4 regions of the Pseudoalteromonas sp. SG43-7 genome follow, and region 3 is predicted to be linked to each of the others. Evidence: predicted binding sites of a transcription regulator. Region 3 holds the regulator's gene; each other region holds the start of a gene.

Region 1 (4,209 bases), on a different contig from region 3:
CGCCTACTTGTGCGTATTAATCGCATATTTTAGCATTTAAGGTACACCTTGTTATAATCCTTCGATAATTAAAACATGCGAAGGAAAATTCATGATAAAAACTAGCCTAGCACTGGCTCTTGGACTCTCAAGCTCACTGGCATTTGCAGCCACATCGCTTACTGTAGAAGATATCCCTAAAATTCAGTCAGTTATTCAAACCAGCATTAGTCCAAATGGTGACAATGTTGCATTTACCCGCTCAGTGCCACGTGAATTATACGTCGACGAGAATGGTGCCAATTATAGCGAACTCTATGTCGTCGATGATGAAGGTGTCGAGCGTCCTTTCATTACCGGCTCTGTAAGTATCAAGAGTATTCAATGGTCAAACGATAGCAAAACGATCTACTTTTTAGCAAAACTTAAAGACGACAAGTTTACCGCGTTATATCAAATTCCAGTGGATGGTGGTCAAGCGCAAAAAGTACTATCGCTTAAAGACACATCAATTTCTAGCTATCAGTTAAGCCCGAATAACAAACCACTCGCTATTTTAGCTATGCCAGCGGCTGATAAATCTGAAAAAGAGCTGAAAAAATTAGGCTTTATGGCTGAGGTGTACGAGCTAGGCTTAAGAGATAAACAACTATTTATTGTCGATTTAGCCAAAACAGATAAACCTCTTACACCAACAGCGCTTAACGTTGCAAACTATGTAAGTGATGTAAACTGGGCCGCAAAAGGCGATAAGTTATTAGTAAAAACCCAGCCTACAGCGCTAATTGACGACAAATACACTAAATCACAATGGCACTTATTTGATATTGCGACTAATCAAGTGACGATGTCGTTTGCTACTGAAGGTAAATTAGACGGTGCTGAACTGTCTCATGATGGTCGTTACATCGCAATTCTAGGTGCCGAAGATAAGCATGATCCAGCCGCTGGTCGTTTATTTTTAGCTGACACAAAAACAGGTGAAGTAAGTGATTGGTTACCTAATTTCATGGGTCATATCGTTGATTTTGAATGGTCACATAAACGCAACACGCTTAATTTTATTGCCAATGTAGGTACGCAAAGTTTTGTCGCAAGCATTAAAACCGGCTCTAATAAATACAAAAAAATTATTAATGAAGGCCAATTTATTGCATCAAATCTGAGTATTTCTGATTCAGATAAAACCTTAGCGCTACGTGCAAACACTGCAAAGCACCCAAATGAAGTATTCATTATTCGTGGTTCTAAAGCACAACGTTTAACGGATTCAAACAACTGGTTGAATGACAAACGTTTTGCTAAGCAAGAAACTATTTCACTTAAGGCTCGCGACGGTGTTGAGATTGATGGCGTATTAGTCTACCCATTAGATTATGAAAAAGGCACGCGCTATCCATTGGTCATGTCAGTGCACGGTGGCCCTGAAAGCCATGACAAAGACGGTTGGGTAACAAACTACTCGCGTCCAGGTCAAATGGGAGCAGCACGTGGTTATGCAGTATTTTACCCAAATTACCGTGGCTCTACAGGTAAAGGCGTTGATTATTCAAAGCTTGGTCAAAACGACTATGCAGGTAAAGAGTTTGACGATTTAATTGACTTTAAACAGCATCTTGTTGAAATGGGCTTAGTTGATACTAAACGTGTTGGTATTACGGGTGGCTCTTATGGTGGTTATGCATCAGCATGGGCCGCAACAAAATTGACTGAACACTTTGCTGCGAGCGTGATGTTTGTAGGTGTTACCAACCAACTATCTAAATTTGGAACTACTGATATTTCTAACGAAATGAATCTTGTGCATGCACGTTCATACCCATGGGATAAATGGCAGTGGTATTTAGAGCGCAGCCCTATTTACTGGGCAGGCCAGTCTAAAACACCATTACTGATCATGCATGGTAAAGATGATCCTCGCGTACACCCTGCACAATCAATGGAACTGTACCGTTATATGAAAGTACAAGGCAAAGATGTACGCCTTGTATACTATCCTGGCGAAGGTCATGGTAACCGTAAAGTAGCCGCGCAATATGATTACAGTTTACGTTTAATGCGTTGGATGGATAACTATTTAATTGACGGCAAAAAAGACATGCCAGCATTCGAGATTGACCATGCAGGCAAGTTAAAAGCGGTAAAAGACGCCAATAAATAATCCTATTATTTTGTGTTAAATACGCTTTTAGGCCAACATTCGTGTTGGCCTTTTTGCTTTTAAATAACAATGAATATGGATGTAATATAAAGACCTAACTCGGTAATTTTTACAAGAAAACACCTTAACAAGCTCAAATATAAAAAATTAAATCAATATATTACAACAACTTAAAAGTTGGCTTCTGTCTTGCAATATTCATTGTAATTAATGAGTAAAGCAAGGAAAACCCATGAATATTTTTGAAGCACTTCGTAATGATCACGACAAACAACGTTCGCTTGTCGATGCGCTGATAAAAACCCAGGGGGAGTCACCGAATAGACAGTCTCTTATGGATAATTTAAAACATGAGTTAATAGAACATGCTAAATTTGAAGAGCGTTATTTCTATAATCCTTTGATGTTTGATGATTTAACCCATGAAAAAGCCCGTCATAGTATTGCAGAGCATCATGAACTTGATGAATTGATTGAGCAACTTGAAGAAACTGATATGAGCTCACCAGTGTGGCTTGTGACCGCTAAAAAATTACATCATCTTGTACATCATCATCTGGCTGAAGAAGAGCATGAAGTATTTCAACTAGCCGGTAAAGCGCTAACCGAAAGTCAAAAAGAAAGTCTAGCCGAAAAGTATAATGATGCGATGAGTTAACTGCTATATGTGCCCGCTTTAATTTATAAAGCTCTCTAAATAGCAACAACTCTATACCATTTGCATTTATTAGGCACCTCTAACACGGTCAATACTTGGCTAAGCAAACACTCTTAAATTAACTAAGCCCGGCATCAAACGCTGGGTTTTTTAATGCTCATGCTCCATCCCCACCTTTATTTAATATGAAAATCATTCATTGAATGTAAATATTTCGCAATTGAACATACAACTGATAATTGTTATCATACCTACCTTGGTTGCTTATTAGATTAATAATCTTTATTCTTGTCATGAAGGAAGTACAATGAAATCCCGCCCGCTTTATCTGGCCTCACTGATCAGTGCATTATTAACATCAACAACACTTATTGCTGATGATGACACAGCTGAAAATATGGAAGTGATGGTTGTCACCGCTTCTGGTTATGAGCAAAAATTAATAGATGCACCTGCAAGTGTCTCGGTTGTCTCTCGCGAAGATCTACAAAATAAGCCATTTACTAGCCTTGCTGATGCGCTTCGTGATATCGAAGGTATCGATGTTGGTGCCGGACAAGATAAAAACGGTAATATTAGTATTACCATGCGTGGTTTACCCGCAAGCTATACTCTAGTGCTTATTGATGGCCGCCGTCAAAGTGATGTAGGTAATATAGGCCCAAACAACTTTGGTAACAGCCAATTTATGTATATGCCGCCACTTGAGGCTATCGAGCGAATTGAAGTCGTTCGTGGCCCAATGTCCACTTTATATGGCGCTGATGCAATCGGTGGTGTAATCAATATTATCACTCGTAAAAATCTTGATAGCACCCATGGTAGCGTCACGGTAAGCAGTAATATCCAACAAGACGATCAATACGGTAACGATAATAAAGTCGATATATATTTGACCGGCCCAAGCGGCGTTGAGGGATTAACTTACGGGATCCGTGGTAGTTTTTATGACCGTCAAGAAAGTGAGCCAACTTACAGCGAAAGTTTACCACTTCCAGATGGCAGCATGTGGGTTGATGATGGTAGCTTTGGCGATAAAAAAATCGTTGCAGCACGTAACTGGAATGCCGGCGCAACAATAAACTACCTGATCAATAATCAGAATGAAATTACCTTTGAGTACGACATAGCCAAACAGCGTTACGATAACACCGAAGGTCAAACGGGTACGTTAGATAGCCCAGTCAGTTTATGGCGTGTTAGCAAAGGCATTGTACAGCCACGCGTTGGTTATACTCCATATCAACGTGTTGAACGTGAGCAATTTGTATTTGCACATGTTGGTCGATACGATGTTGGTACGCTTACCAGCAGCATTACCCAAAGCAGCAGTGAAAACTTTGGTCGCTCATTACCTCTTAATGTACAAGAGCGTTTAGGTGTGCAGGCCATTTGGGACCAAGCAGTACAG
Region 2 (4,209 bases), on a different contig from region 3:
GTGAGGAAAAATGAGTAATCTAAGTCTGAAAAATAAGCTGTTGCTATTAGCTATTTTGCCGCTCACGCTGCTGTTAATTAGTTTAATGGCCAGCTCATATTATTTAGAGTATCAAAATCAGCAGCAAAATTTTGTATCGTTTAAAACAAAATTAATTGCTGACAAAGAAAGTTTATTAGCAACTGAGGTTGAGATAGGCCGCCAAATAATTAATTACGAACTAGCCAAGGGGACTAAAGAAGATGCAAAAAATGCATTGCGAGATCTCACTTTTGGTAAAGATGGTTACTTTTTTATCTATGATACAAAAGGCGTTAGTATTTTCCATGCGTTATTGGGTGATGCAATTGAAGGGCAAAATAAAATAGCCATGACCGATCCTAATGGTAAAAAAATAATTGTTGGGTTGCTTGAGCAAGCAAGACAAGGTGGCGGTGCTTTTTATTATGCTTTCCAAAAGCCTAATACAACGGGTTTAGTTGAAAAAATGGGCTATGCAGCGATGGTTCCTGGTACAGATTGGATGCTAGGAACGGGCGCTTATATGGATGATATTGAAGCTGAGCTAACAAAATACCAAGCAACAATACAAGCTCATATGAATGAAAAAGTAACGACCCTGTTATTAATTGCATTATTTTGGGTGGTGTTGACGGTGTTTTTTGCCTTAATTGCGGCAAACAATATGGTAAAACCAATTCACAATATGGTGCAAAACTTAGATGATATTGCAAAAGGCGAAGGTGATCTGACTAAGCGCTTAGAAGTGCATAGTAACGATGAAATTGGTCAATTGGGTAATTCATTTAATGTGTTTGTTAGTAAACTACATAGCATTATCACCAATGTGGCAGATGTAACCCGTGATGTAAAAGATTCATCAAATGATATCAATACACAAACACAGTTAATTGAAAATCAGTTAGTAAACCATAATCATGAAACTGAGCTGGTAGCAACGGCGATCACCGAAATGTCAGCAACATCTCAGGAAGTCGCGCAAAATACCACACAAGTGGCGGTATCAACCCAGTCAGCCACGCAAGATGTTGCCAATGCTCAAAAATGTGTAGATGTTTCTTTAGAAGAAGTTTCAAATTTAATGAGTGAGATTAATCAAGCTGCTGAACAGGTTAATTCATTAAGTGAACAATCTAAAAAAATTAACAGTGTATTAAGTGTTATCGGTGGCATTGCTGAGCAAACTAACTTACTGGCCCTTAATGCGGCTATTGAAGCTGCAAGGGCTGGCGAGCAAGGCCGTGGTTTTGCGGTTGTAGCTGATGAAGTGAGAAGTTTAGCCAGTCGTACACAAGAGAGTACGTTAGAGATTAATGAAATGCTTAATGAGTTACATACGCTAGTCACGGCTGCGGTAAAGGCAATGTTGGCAAGTCAGCAAAGCTGTAATCGCTCAGTTGAGTCATCTCGCGCAATTTCTGAAAGTTTAGGAGCGGTAACCAGCTCGGTTACTACAATTAACGATATGAGCACACAAATAGCTACCGCTGCCACAGAGCAAAGTAGTGTAACTGAGGAAATTAACCGTAACGTTTTTGCGATTCAAGAAATCGTTAATGAGCTTACTCGTTCAATTAAAACAACCTCATCAGTCAGTCATCACTTAGCTGGTCGAGGGGAGAGTTTAGGCGATTTGGTAGGTCAGTTTAAGATCTAATATAAACAAAAAATAGCGGTATTATTGTTGAGCAGTAATAAATAAAGATCAGGCTTTAAATAGCCTGATCTTTGACTTTAAATATAAATGAATCAGTTTAAACTGAACACAAAACCGCTAGATTAGCTATTGAGTTTGCCCGTTGACGATTCTAAGTGTGCACGCACAAACCATTGAAACTGTTCTAAATCGGCAAGTTGGCTAATTAGCATATCCTCAGATACAGGATCGAGCTCTGATAGCTTGCCAATCGCACTTCGGTGATCGCCATTAATCCCATTGTATACTTTATCAAGCGCAACTAAATGATCTTTTACCAAGCCCTTACCAATTGCGTAATCTTGCCATGAACGACGATCAACTATCGATTTTGGAGTACCAACCGGAACTCCGCCCAGCGTAGCGATTCGCTCGGCGATGGTGTCGGTCATTGCTCTGATCACTTCAACCTGAGGGTCGAGCATTTCATGCACGCCAATAAAATTTGGGCCAACTACATTCCAATGAATATGTTTTAGAGTCAATTGTAAATCGATCAGTGCGACCATGCGGTTATCAAGTGTAGCAATGGTATTTTTTGCAGATTCTTCATTCATACCTGGGGCAGTAAATTCAGCGATTTTGTTTGTTTCGTTATTGTTACTCATTATTCCTCCTGATTTATAAGGAATGTTCACAGCGTCTAATAAAGTCTATGAACATGCGTTAGTTTATATAAAGCAATGGCTGTGCCGATAAAAATTATTTTTTAAGTTTCTGATATTTAATAATTTATATGTTTTTTGAAGTTGGGTGATGAAAGCATTTCTTTGAAATGCCATGAAAAATATGCACTTTTTTGTAAAATCTGCAAAATAAAAGATGCTGTTACGTGTTAGCGAATTACTTACTCTCAATAATAACTGTGATACAGAAGTGTATTATCATTGTTGATTAATCATCACTTACATATACTCAACCCATCTTGTTATTAAAGGAGAAGTGCATGTTGAGATTTTTTTCTATCGAGCAGGGGGTGATCAGAGAGTTAGAGCCTTCATCCGATACCTCTCTTGAAGCATCAATCAGAAATGCACACTGGATTGACACAATCAACCCAACGGAAGATGAGCGAAATACGCTCGCAAAAACGCTCAATATAACTTTTCCTGAGTCAGGGGATGTGCAAGAGATTGAAGCTTCATCGCGATGTTTTATCGACAATGAAGGCTTGCATGTGCACGCATTGTTTATGTCGCCCAATGAAGGACGTTTTAATACGGTAACAGTGGCCTGTTTACTTCAGGATAACTGTTTGCTGACCATTCGCGATGACGAGCTGGCTGACTTTCGATTGTTACGCTTAAGAGCACGTAAAGGTCAAGTAATGTGTGATACGCCAAAACAGTTATTGGTTACATTATTCGATCAAAAAGTCGAAAACCATGCTGATATGCTCGAGGATATGCATCATCAGTTAGAGAAGCTCAGTGCATATGTACTAGAAGAAGATGACTCTGATCTAGAAGAAGCGGTCAGTCGTATCGCGCGTTTAGAGGATGCGAATGGGAAAGTGCGTTTGTGTTTAATGGATACGCGGCGCAATATTTCGTTTTTAATACGTCGTTTAGGTGTACAAAATGAGGATCGCGAATCACTACGAGAAATTGTACTTGATATAGATACGCTAATGTCTCACTGTACCTTTTTGTTTGATAAGGTGAACTTTTTGATGGATTCAACACAAGGTTTTATTAACATTGAACAAAATCAAATTATCAAAACCTTCTCTATTGCTTCGGTGGTTTTTTTACCACCTACCGTAGTCGCCAGTGTATATGGGATGAACTTTAATATAATGCCTGAGCTGCAATGGGAATGGGGTTACCCATTTGCAATTGGCATTATGTTGCTATCGGGCTTTGCCCCTTATTTATTTTTTAAACACAAAGGCTGGCTGTAGTGTGTGCCAAGGACTACTTGGCATACACGATTACACGAGTTTATATTCATTTTATACGGATAGCGGTCTTATTATCACCTTGCATTAAGATAATAAAGCGGCCGCTAGGCGTACAAAGTCTGACGAGGTAAGTATACCCACGAGTTTATTTTTTTCAGTGATCACAGGCATGCAACCATGGCGGTTATCAACAAAAAACCGAGCAACATCTTGCAGTGGTTGGGTTGCTAGTACAGTGGCAAAATCGGTTGCCATAATAGTGTGTATTTTCGTTTGTTTTTCCTTTCGTTCAAGTGCGCTAGGGCTGTAATTAGCCATAATATTCATCACTTGGGCAATCATGATTTTTTGTGTCAACATACCCACTAGTTCGCCATTGTGATCAATTACCGGAATATGGCGGATATTTTTTTCCTTCATTAGATTATGTGCGTCGTGTAGGGTGTTTTCTGCACTTACGGCATATGGATCTGATGTCATTAAATCTGCAACTGTTTGGCTCATTTTGGCTCCTGTTAAATTACTAACCAGAACTTTGGTTAAAAAGGTTTACTAAAATAGCTACTGGAGACAGATTTATTATCCAGAG
Region 3 (4,209 bases):
CGAAGGCACGAGCTCATGAATAGTGCGCGTTTAATATTATGCGTATTATTTGTCGGCTGCATGGTATGGCTGTGGTATCCGTATTTTTATCAAAGTACCGCCATAAAACAACACCAAGAAGATATAATAGCAAAACCTGATTATACTGCGGTGGCATTAAAACAAACCGCATTTGATGAACAAGGTAAAATTAGCCACAAAGTAACAGCTGCAAAAATGGAACTCTACCAACAGTTAGGGTTCACTTACTTTGAACAACCTATTTTTACACTCTATAATCAACAGCAGACGTGGCAAATTAATGCCGATGAAGCCACCTTATATGAAAATCATCAATTAATTTTAGAAGGTAATGTGGTTGCTAAAAACCTGACCAATAATGCCATGATTGAACATATAAACGCAGATAATATTCAGGTTGATATTGAACTACAAACCATGAGTTCAGAACAACCAGTTGAATTAATCGGACCAAATTTAAAAATCACTGGGCGCGGTCTCCATGCCGACTTAAAAGCCGAAGTGGTAGAACTAATTAACCATACGCGAACCATATATTATGACCAATAAATTTGCTCACTTGCTTGTTATACCAAGCTTATTCATTGCTTTTGCAAGCTTTGCTGAAAATACGACACCACCTGCAGATCAAGTCTCTATCAGTGCTGACACGCAGCTTGCCCAACTGAAAGACAATATCGGTATTTTTGAAAAAAATGTTGAAATCATTCATGGTAACCGCCGTATCAAAGCGGATCGACTTGAAGTCCATAAGCGCGAAGATTTAGGCGATAACAAACAACTACTTGTCGCAACTGGCAGTCCGGCTTACTTTGAAGAAAAACAAACTGATGGCACAGTAATGAGTGCCAGTGCTGATGAAGTCCGTTACGATGTCGCTAAGCGCTATTTAACCTTGGTTGGCAATGCACAAGTCACTCAGGCAGGTCAAAAAATCAATGCCAAAAGCATTACCTATGATATGGACCAGCAACTGATCAGTGCTGAAAAAGGCGCAAGCTCAAGCGATCGTGTGCACACCATTTTGGTACCAGTAGACAGTAAAAAAGACAAATCTAAAGGGCAGCCATGAGTACATTAAAAGCTGAATTTCTAGCAAAAAGCTATAAAGGTCGCCAAGTTGTAAAAAGCGTGGGTTTAGAAGTTAGCGCAGGCAGCATTGTTGGCTTATTGGGTCCTAATGGCGCTGGTAAAACCACCACCTTTTATATGATTGTGGGTTTAGTTCCAAGCGACAAAGGTAAAATCAGTATTGATGATAATGACATCACCTTACTGCCAATGCACAGTCGCGCACGGTTAGGGATTGGCTACCTGCCACAAGAATCATCCATCTTCCGTAAATTAACTGTTTATCAAAACCTGATGGCTATTTTAGAAACTCGTAAAGAGCTGAATAAACAAGCCAGAGAAGAAGCGCTCGACAGCTTACTTGATGAGTTTAGCATTCAACATATCCGCGACAGCCAAGGTATGGCATTATCTGGCGGTGAACGTCGTCGAGTTGAAATTGCACGCGCTTTAGCCGCAAACCCAAAATTTATCTTACTTGATGAGCCTTTTGCTGGCGTTGATCCTATTTCAGTGTTAGATATAAAGAAGATTATTGAACACCTTAAAAACCGTGGTATTGGCGTGCTTATTACCGACCACAATGTACGAGAAACCCTTGATGTTTGTGAAAAAGCCTACATAGTTTCTCATGGGGAGTTAATTGCATCAGGTACCCCTGAGCATGTACTCGCCGACCAAACAGTCCGCGATGTTTACCTGGGCGAGCAATTTAGGCTATAAAGCCACGCTCGGCTAAGTATCTGCTAGACTTAACGATGATAACAATAAAAGGATTGTTAGAGATACATGAGGCAATCACTCCAGCTGCGCATGGGCCAGCAACTTACAATGACACCACAGCTGCAACAAGCAATTCGCTTATTGCAACTCAGTACATTGGATCTCCAGCAAGAAATTCAAGAAGCGCTCGACAGCAATCCATTGTTAGAGCTAGAAGAACATGAATATTCAGACGACACGGCTGGTAAAAACGAACAAAAACAAGATAACGATGACTTAACCGTTAGCGCATCAGCAGACGACAAGCCAAGCGAATATGAACAAGAAAGTAGCGAAGCATTAAGTAAAGAGACCTTAAGTGACGAAATGGCTATGGACGTCACCTGGGACGAATACATGAGTGCTGCGCCAAATACGTCATCTGGGCCAATGCCTGAAGATGAGTCAATTTATCAAGGTGCCTCAACTGAAACCTTGCACGAATATCTAATGTGGCAATTACAACTCACACCTTTTAGTCCAACCGATGAAGCCATTGCCATTGCGATTGTTGAAGCCGTTGACGATTCAGGTATTTTAACCTTGAGCTGCGAAGACATCGCAGAAAGCTTAAATCAAGGTAATAACGAAGAAGAAATCGAACTCGACGAAGTGCAAGCAGTGTTAAAACGCATTCAGTTGTTTGACCCTGTTGGTATTGCTGCGCGCAGCCTACAAGAATGTTTATGTATTCAATTAAATCAATTTGATCCTGCAACTCCTTGGATTAGCGAGACAAAAATGATTTTAACTGATCATATCGATTTATTAGCTAGTCGTGACTATCGCACTTTGATGAAAAAGACTAAGCTTAAAGAAGATGAACTAAAAGAAGTAATGACACTGATCCACAGCCTTAACCCAAAGCCTGCGGATACCATAGTACGCGAAGAATCAGAGTATGTTATTCCTGACGTTTCGGTGAAAAAAATTAAAGGTCGCTGGGTGGTTGAACTCAATCCAGACAGCATGCCAAAAATTAGAGTGAACAGCCAATATGCGGCGATGTCACGCTCTGTAAAATCAAGCACTGACAGCCAATTTATACGCTCGCATTTGCAAGAAGCTAAATGGTTTATTAAAAGCCTAGAAAGTCGTAACGAGACGTTACTCAAAGTAACCAACTGCATTGTTAAACAGCAGCAAGGATTCTTTGAGCATGGCCCTGAGGCCATGCGCCCTATGGTACTAAACGACGTTGCCGAAATGGTTGAGATGCACGAATCAACAATTTCTCGTGTAACCACCCAAAAATACATGCATACCCCTCGTGGTATATTTGAGTTAAAATATTTTTTCTCGAGCCATGTAAGTACTGAGAACGGCGGCGAATGCTCATCGACAGCCATTCGAGCATTGATCAGAAAATTGATCAGTGCAGAAAACTCAGCGAAACCATTGAGTGATAGTAAGATTGCAGATATATTGGCAGAGCAAGGTATCAAAGTAGCTAGACGGACTATTGCAAAATACCGCGAGTCGCTGGCTATTCCACCGTCAAATCAACGTAAAAGTTTGATTTAAGGCGTAAAATCACAAGAGGAAAATGCTTATGCAACTAAATTTAACTGGTCGTCATGTAGAAATTACTGATTCATTAAGAGACTATGTAAACAATAAGTTTGCCAAGCTTGAAAGGCATTTTGATCATATCAATAATGTCCATGTCATTCTTGATGTAGAAAAGCTAAGCCAAAAAGCAGAAGCCACATTACATGTCAGTGGCGCTGAATTATTTGCCTCAACTGAGCACCAAGACATGTATGCAGCCATTGACGGACTAATCGACAAACTTGACCGTCAGGTAATTAAACACAAAGAGAAGCACGCTCGACACTAACACTATGAAATTAAGCTCACTTATTTGCCAGGACTGCAGTAAAGCTGCGGTCCTTTTTAATAGCAAAAAACGGATCATTGAATTTATCAGCCAATTGGCTCATGAACAACTTCCTCAGCTATCACAACAAGAAATCCTCAACGCACTACTGTCGAGAGAAAAACTAGGTAGTACGGGTATTGGTCGTGGTATTGCTATTCCTCATGGCCGTATGAGTGGTGTTGAAAACCCGCTAGCAATAATTATAGTGAGTGAATCACCGATTGATTTTGATGCGATAGATAATCGCCCAGTTGATATATTTGTAGCTCTCATCGTGCCAGATGGTGATAGCCAACTTCATTTGAAGACGTTAGCCACAATTGCTGATAAACTCAACGACAAAGATTTTTGTAAACAACTACGTAGCGCAAAAACAGACCAAGATTTGTATCACGTAATTGCTGCGCAATCGTAGCCAAATGAAGGAGAATTTACATGGAGTTAATCATCATCAGTGGGCGTTCTGGCTCAGG
Region 4 (4,209 bases), on a different contig from region 3:
ATTAAGTGTTTATTTTAAGATACTTCTGTATACTTAACATACACAGAAAACTATAAATGCAACCTATACAGATTGTACGGCTTTAAGGTGTCTACTATGTCGCTGGTGATCAGCAAAACCAACCATGACTTTTTATATCAGCAAGTAATGCAGCTGGTGCGTGAGCTGAGTGAGCAGGGGACACTATTACCAGGCGAAAAACTCCCCTCATTACGTAAAATGGCCACTAAGCTGAATGTCAGTATTCCGACGGTGAAATTGGCTTACCAATCACTTGAGGCACAAGGTTTGGTTGAAGCACGAGAAAAGTCAGGCTATTTTTTAAAAACGGCACATACCCAGTTAGCGCGGCCAAAGCGGGTTAAACTCAATCGTGAGCCAGTTTCGGTCAACATGCAGGTATTAATTGAGCAAGTGTATGATGCAATTCATCAAGCCGATGTCGTACCGTTTGGCATTGCTAATCCTGTTGCTGCCGCTCCAACTGATAAAATGCTAAGTCGTACGATGCGCCGGGTTATGTCGATTGCCGGCAGTCGCGCCATAAATTATGGTGCGATGGATGGTTTTGCACCATTGAAAAAGCAGTTAATCCATCGTTATTTAGATTTTGGCATTGGTGTTGACTCGCAAGAACTTGTGATCACCAACGGTGCTCAAGAAGCACTGGCGATCGCGCTAAAATGTGTCACTAAAGTAGGTGATGTGGTGGCGATCGAGTCACCTTGTTATTTTGGTATCATTGAATTGATCGAAAGCCTGGGCCTCAAGGCGCTCGAGATCCCGCTGTGTCCTGATGATGGGATCTGGCTTGATGATCTGAGCCAGGCTTTACATGATCACGATATTAAAGCCTGTGTGTTCTCTACTTCGATCAATAATCCTGTGGGTAGTTTTATGCCTGATCATAAGCGTAAACAATTAGTAGAGTTATTGGAATCTCAAGATGTGGTGCTAATTGAAGATGATGTGTATGGTGATTTACATTTTACCCCGCAGCGTGGTACACCCGCTCAGGCTTACTCAACAAAAGGGTTGGTATTAACCTGTGCATCGTTTTCTAAAACTGCGGCGCCGAGTTATCGTGTTGGCTGGTTGATTGCCGGAAAGTTTGCTGCCAAAGCGCGTCGCTATAAGCGTGCATTGAGTTGTTCTACTTCACTGATCAATCAATGGACGTTATATGAATTTATAGTCAGTGGTGATTATGATCGTAATATAAAACTACTGCGACAGCGTCTACGTTCTAATAAAGAACGAATGATCTGGTGTTTACATCAGGCCTTTCCGAGTACCGCTAGGATCAGCGATCCGCAAGGCGGATGTGTGGTCTGGATTGATTTAGGTGCGGCTTACGATAGTGTAAAACTATTTCAACTGGCATTAGAAAGTGGCATTAGCATTACTCCGGGCTATATTTTTTCAGCCACTAATAAATATCGCAGTTGTATTCGATTAAGTTATGGTTTGCCATGGGGTGAAAAAATTGAACAAGCTATTATAAAGCTAGGTGAGTTAGTGCATTTAGCGAAGAAATAGCATGGCATAAAAAAGCAGCACCTTTAAAAAAGAGTGCTGCTAAAGGGATATCAAACTTTTAGCGTTTAGAACCTGAGTTCAAGTTAGTTATTTTGTTTATAACTAAATAATTGGTAGTCTTTCAATTCTGGAACTAGTTTAACTAATTGTTGCTCTTGATCAGCAATGGTTGAAAAATTACCGCACAGTGCATCAGCGCGTTTTTCAAGTTGGTTAGCTTGTTGCTCAACTTTGGCTTCAATTTCAGCTCCCATATTTTCCATGCGTTGTTCAAAGGCTTGCATATCGCCACCAGAGCCCATTAGTTCTGAACCTACAGCCATTAAAATACTACCCATCGATTGCATCATCGCAGCTTGTACAGCGCTTTCTATTTGCTCATCAAATTGGCTTTCAAAGTTTTCGCCAAATTGGCTAAAGCTTTGTTGGCCCATTACAAAAGCGCCTTGTTGGTAAAAGGTGTTTTGTACTTCTACCTGAATATCAGCCATTAATTCATTAATGCTATCTAGGCCATCGATATTAAATGCATTGGCGACTTCTTCAATGGCGACCCCGGCAATTTTAACGCCTTCAAGAGCAATGTTCGCGACTTCTGGTAATTGGCTACGCAGACTGTCTGAATAATTACTGATCGCTTGGTGTTGTTGACTGTTGAGTGCCAAAGTTTGGCCATCAATCATTAACTCGCCACTATTTATAAAAGTCATAGTGTGGTTATCAGCTGTAAAAATTTCTAATTCATTTGGCTTAATACGCACATCATTTTTAAATTCAACGTCACATGTGTCGCCGCTAAAAGAAATATTCGTCTCATTATCATTGTGTGCCATTGCCCCTGTGGCAATGAATAAAGAACTTATTAATAGTAATTTTTTCATTTTTATTTCCTGCTAATTTGTTGATTATGACCAGTACGCATTTAACGTATTTAATACTTATCAAGTTTAATGCCAATAATTATTGGCATTTAAAAACAATGAGTTAATTGTTTTTTTCCCTTTTTTAATTACATTTAAATGTTATAAAAAAGCCATTTTTTAGTCATTTTGACTAATTTACATTAATACATAAAAGATACTTATCGTTTCGATAAAAAACTCTCACTTTCCAGAACTCAAATTTAGCGCTATTTATTCACAATATCGACATAACACTATTTTAGAATTGCGTTATGGCTTTATTTTGGTGCTTTTTCATACGGTGAAATAGTGCTGAACATTTTTAATTTACCAATGATAGTGATAAAAAATCCTTAATTGGTCTCAAACACTTTATGGAGTGGGTTGTGGGTAAGACATTTAGTTACGATGCGCTAGATGACGATTTTGTTGAAGACGAGTACGAAATGGTCGGGCGTAATCAACACGACAAGAATAAGCAAAAGGTTAAGAAAAAGTTGGAAGACTACCTTGAGCAAAAACGCTTGCGTAAAAACTTGGGCGATGATGACTTAGATGAGTATTTAAACGACTAAGAGATAATTTAAATAAAGAGGCAATTTGCCTCTTTATTGCTTTTAGAGTTTAGATATTACTGCTTTTAAGGGCTTTGATAATAGCACCTTCGATTTGTTGCGGTTTGGTAAATGGTGCAAAGCGTTTAATTGCCTCGCCGTCGCGGCCAACTAAAAACTTAGTGAAATTCCATTTTATTTTGCGGGTTAAAAATCCAGGTAAGGCTGATTTTAAATGCCTGAATACGGGGTGGGCGTTTTCGCCATTAACATCAATTTTGCTCATCATCACAAAATCAACACCGTAGTTAATTAAACAACCTTGCGCTATTTCTTTTGCGCCGCCAGGCTCTTGTTTGCCGAATTGATTGCACGGAAAACCAATAATTACTAACCCTTGATCAGCGTATTTTGCATGTAATTGTTGTAAACCTTCGTACTGTGGAGTGAAGCCACATTTACTAGCAGTGTTGACAATTAACACAACTTTGCCTGCGAAATCTGAAAAATCAATGCTTTGGCCTTGCAGATTGCTGGCTGAAAGTTGATAGAAGTCGTTCATGTTGCTCTCTTGTTATTGTTGTTTGTTAAATTCTATCCTGAGTTGTGACAGACATACAGCTTAAATTATCATCATATTGCATAGACCATTTTATTTTAACTTGCATGATTAAAGCTTGTGAGTAAATGTTCAATCAATAATCGCACTCTGTACGGCATTAAATCTTTACGTGGATACACTAACCAAGAGGCATTGTCTGTTACCTGAAACTCATCAAGTAAGGTAATTAGTTGCCCGTTTTCAATATACTTATCAACAATATCAGTGGCTAAATGGGCAATGCCTAAGCCTGCTAATGTCGCAGATAATAGTGCGCGCGGATGGTTACTGCGCCAGTTGCCGGCAACTTTTACCTCTTTAATATCGCCGGCAAAATTAAATCGCCAACGTTTCCCCATGGCAATTAAGCAATTATGAGCGGTTAATTGTTGAGGCGTAGTTGGGGTTGGGTGATGTGCTAAATATTCTGGACTGGCAACGAGAGTCATGATTCGCGGGCTAAGTGGTCGTGCAATTAAGTTAGAGTCTTGCATGCGGCCAAAACGGATCGCTAAATCAAAACCTTCTTCAACTAAGTCGACATTACGATTGTTGAAGTCCATATCTACTTCAACCTCAGGGTAGCGTTTTACAAACTCAACAATTTTAGGTG

Evidence for each region. The regulator sigma-54, encoded in region 3, starts transcription at its own class of promoters, with help from an activator protein. The targets are predictions, from matches to a motif close to GTTGGCACGNNNNTNGNNT.
Region 1: H5200_RS00965 (hemerythrin domain-containing protein) is a predicted target of sigma-54. The motif match lies at 2,317-2,335, and genes of this name have one in related genera.
Region 2: dps (DNA starvation/stationary phase protection protein Dps) is a predicted target of sigma-54. The motif match lies at 2,396-2,414, and genes of this name have one in related genera.
Region 4: H5200_RS03425 (YggN family protein) is a predicted target of sigma-54. The motif match lies at 2,479-2,497, and genes of this name have one in related genera.

What each region holds. Positions count from the first base shown of each region.
Region 1 covers NZ_JACJEY010000002.1:15,202-19,410, forward strand. The annotation lists gene H5200_RS00960 (S9 family peptidase) at 92-2,140, shown strand; gene H5200_RS00965 (hemerythrin domain-containing protein) at 2,373-2,798, shown strand; gene H5200_RS00970 (TonB-dependent receptor domain-containing protein) at 3,106-4,209, shown strand, end outside.
Region 2 covers NZ_JACJEY010000006.1:29,193-33,401, forward strand. The annotation lists gene H5200_RS03890 (methyl-accepting chemotaxis protein) at 11-1,678, shown strand; gene dps (DNA starvation/stationary phase protection protein Dps) at 1,801-2,325, opposite strand; gene corA (magnesium/cobalt transporter CorA) at 2,664-3,620, shown strand; gene H5200_RS03905 (HPP family protein) at 3,705-4,124, opposite strand.
Region 3 covers NZ_JACJEY010000058.1:9,072-13,280, reverse strand. The annotation lists gene kdsC (3-deoxy-manno-octulosonate-8-phosphatase KdsC) at 1-19, shown strand, start outside; gene lptC (LPS export ABC transporter periplasmic protein LptC) at 16-570, shown strand; gene lptA (lipopolysaccharide transport periplasmic protein LptA) at 560-1,093, shown strand; gene lptB (LPS export ABC transporter ATP-binding protein) at 1,090-1,815, shown strand; gene H5200_RS19435 (RNA polymerase factor sigma-54) at 1,882-3,378, shown strand; gene hpf (ribosome hibernation promoting factor) at 3,407-3,694, shown strand; gene ptsN (PTS IIA-like nitrogen regulatory protein PtsN) at 3,699-4,151, shown strand; gene rapZ (RNase adapter RapZ) at 4,172-4,209, shown strand, end outside.
Region 4 covers NZ_JACJEY010000005.1:74,794-79,002, forward strand. The annotation lists gene H5200_RS03420 (PLP-dependent aminotransferase family protein) at 97-1,539, shown strand; gene H5200_RS03425 (YggN family protein) at 1,623-2,420, opposite strand; gene H5200_RS03430 (PA3496 family putative envelope integrity protein) at 2,828-3,016, shown strand; gene H5200_RS03435 (glutathione peroxidase) at 3,066-3,557, opposite strand; gene H5200_RS03440 (LysR family transcriptional regulator) at 3,653-4,209, opposite strand, start outside.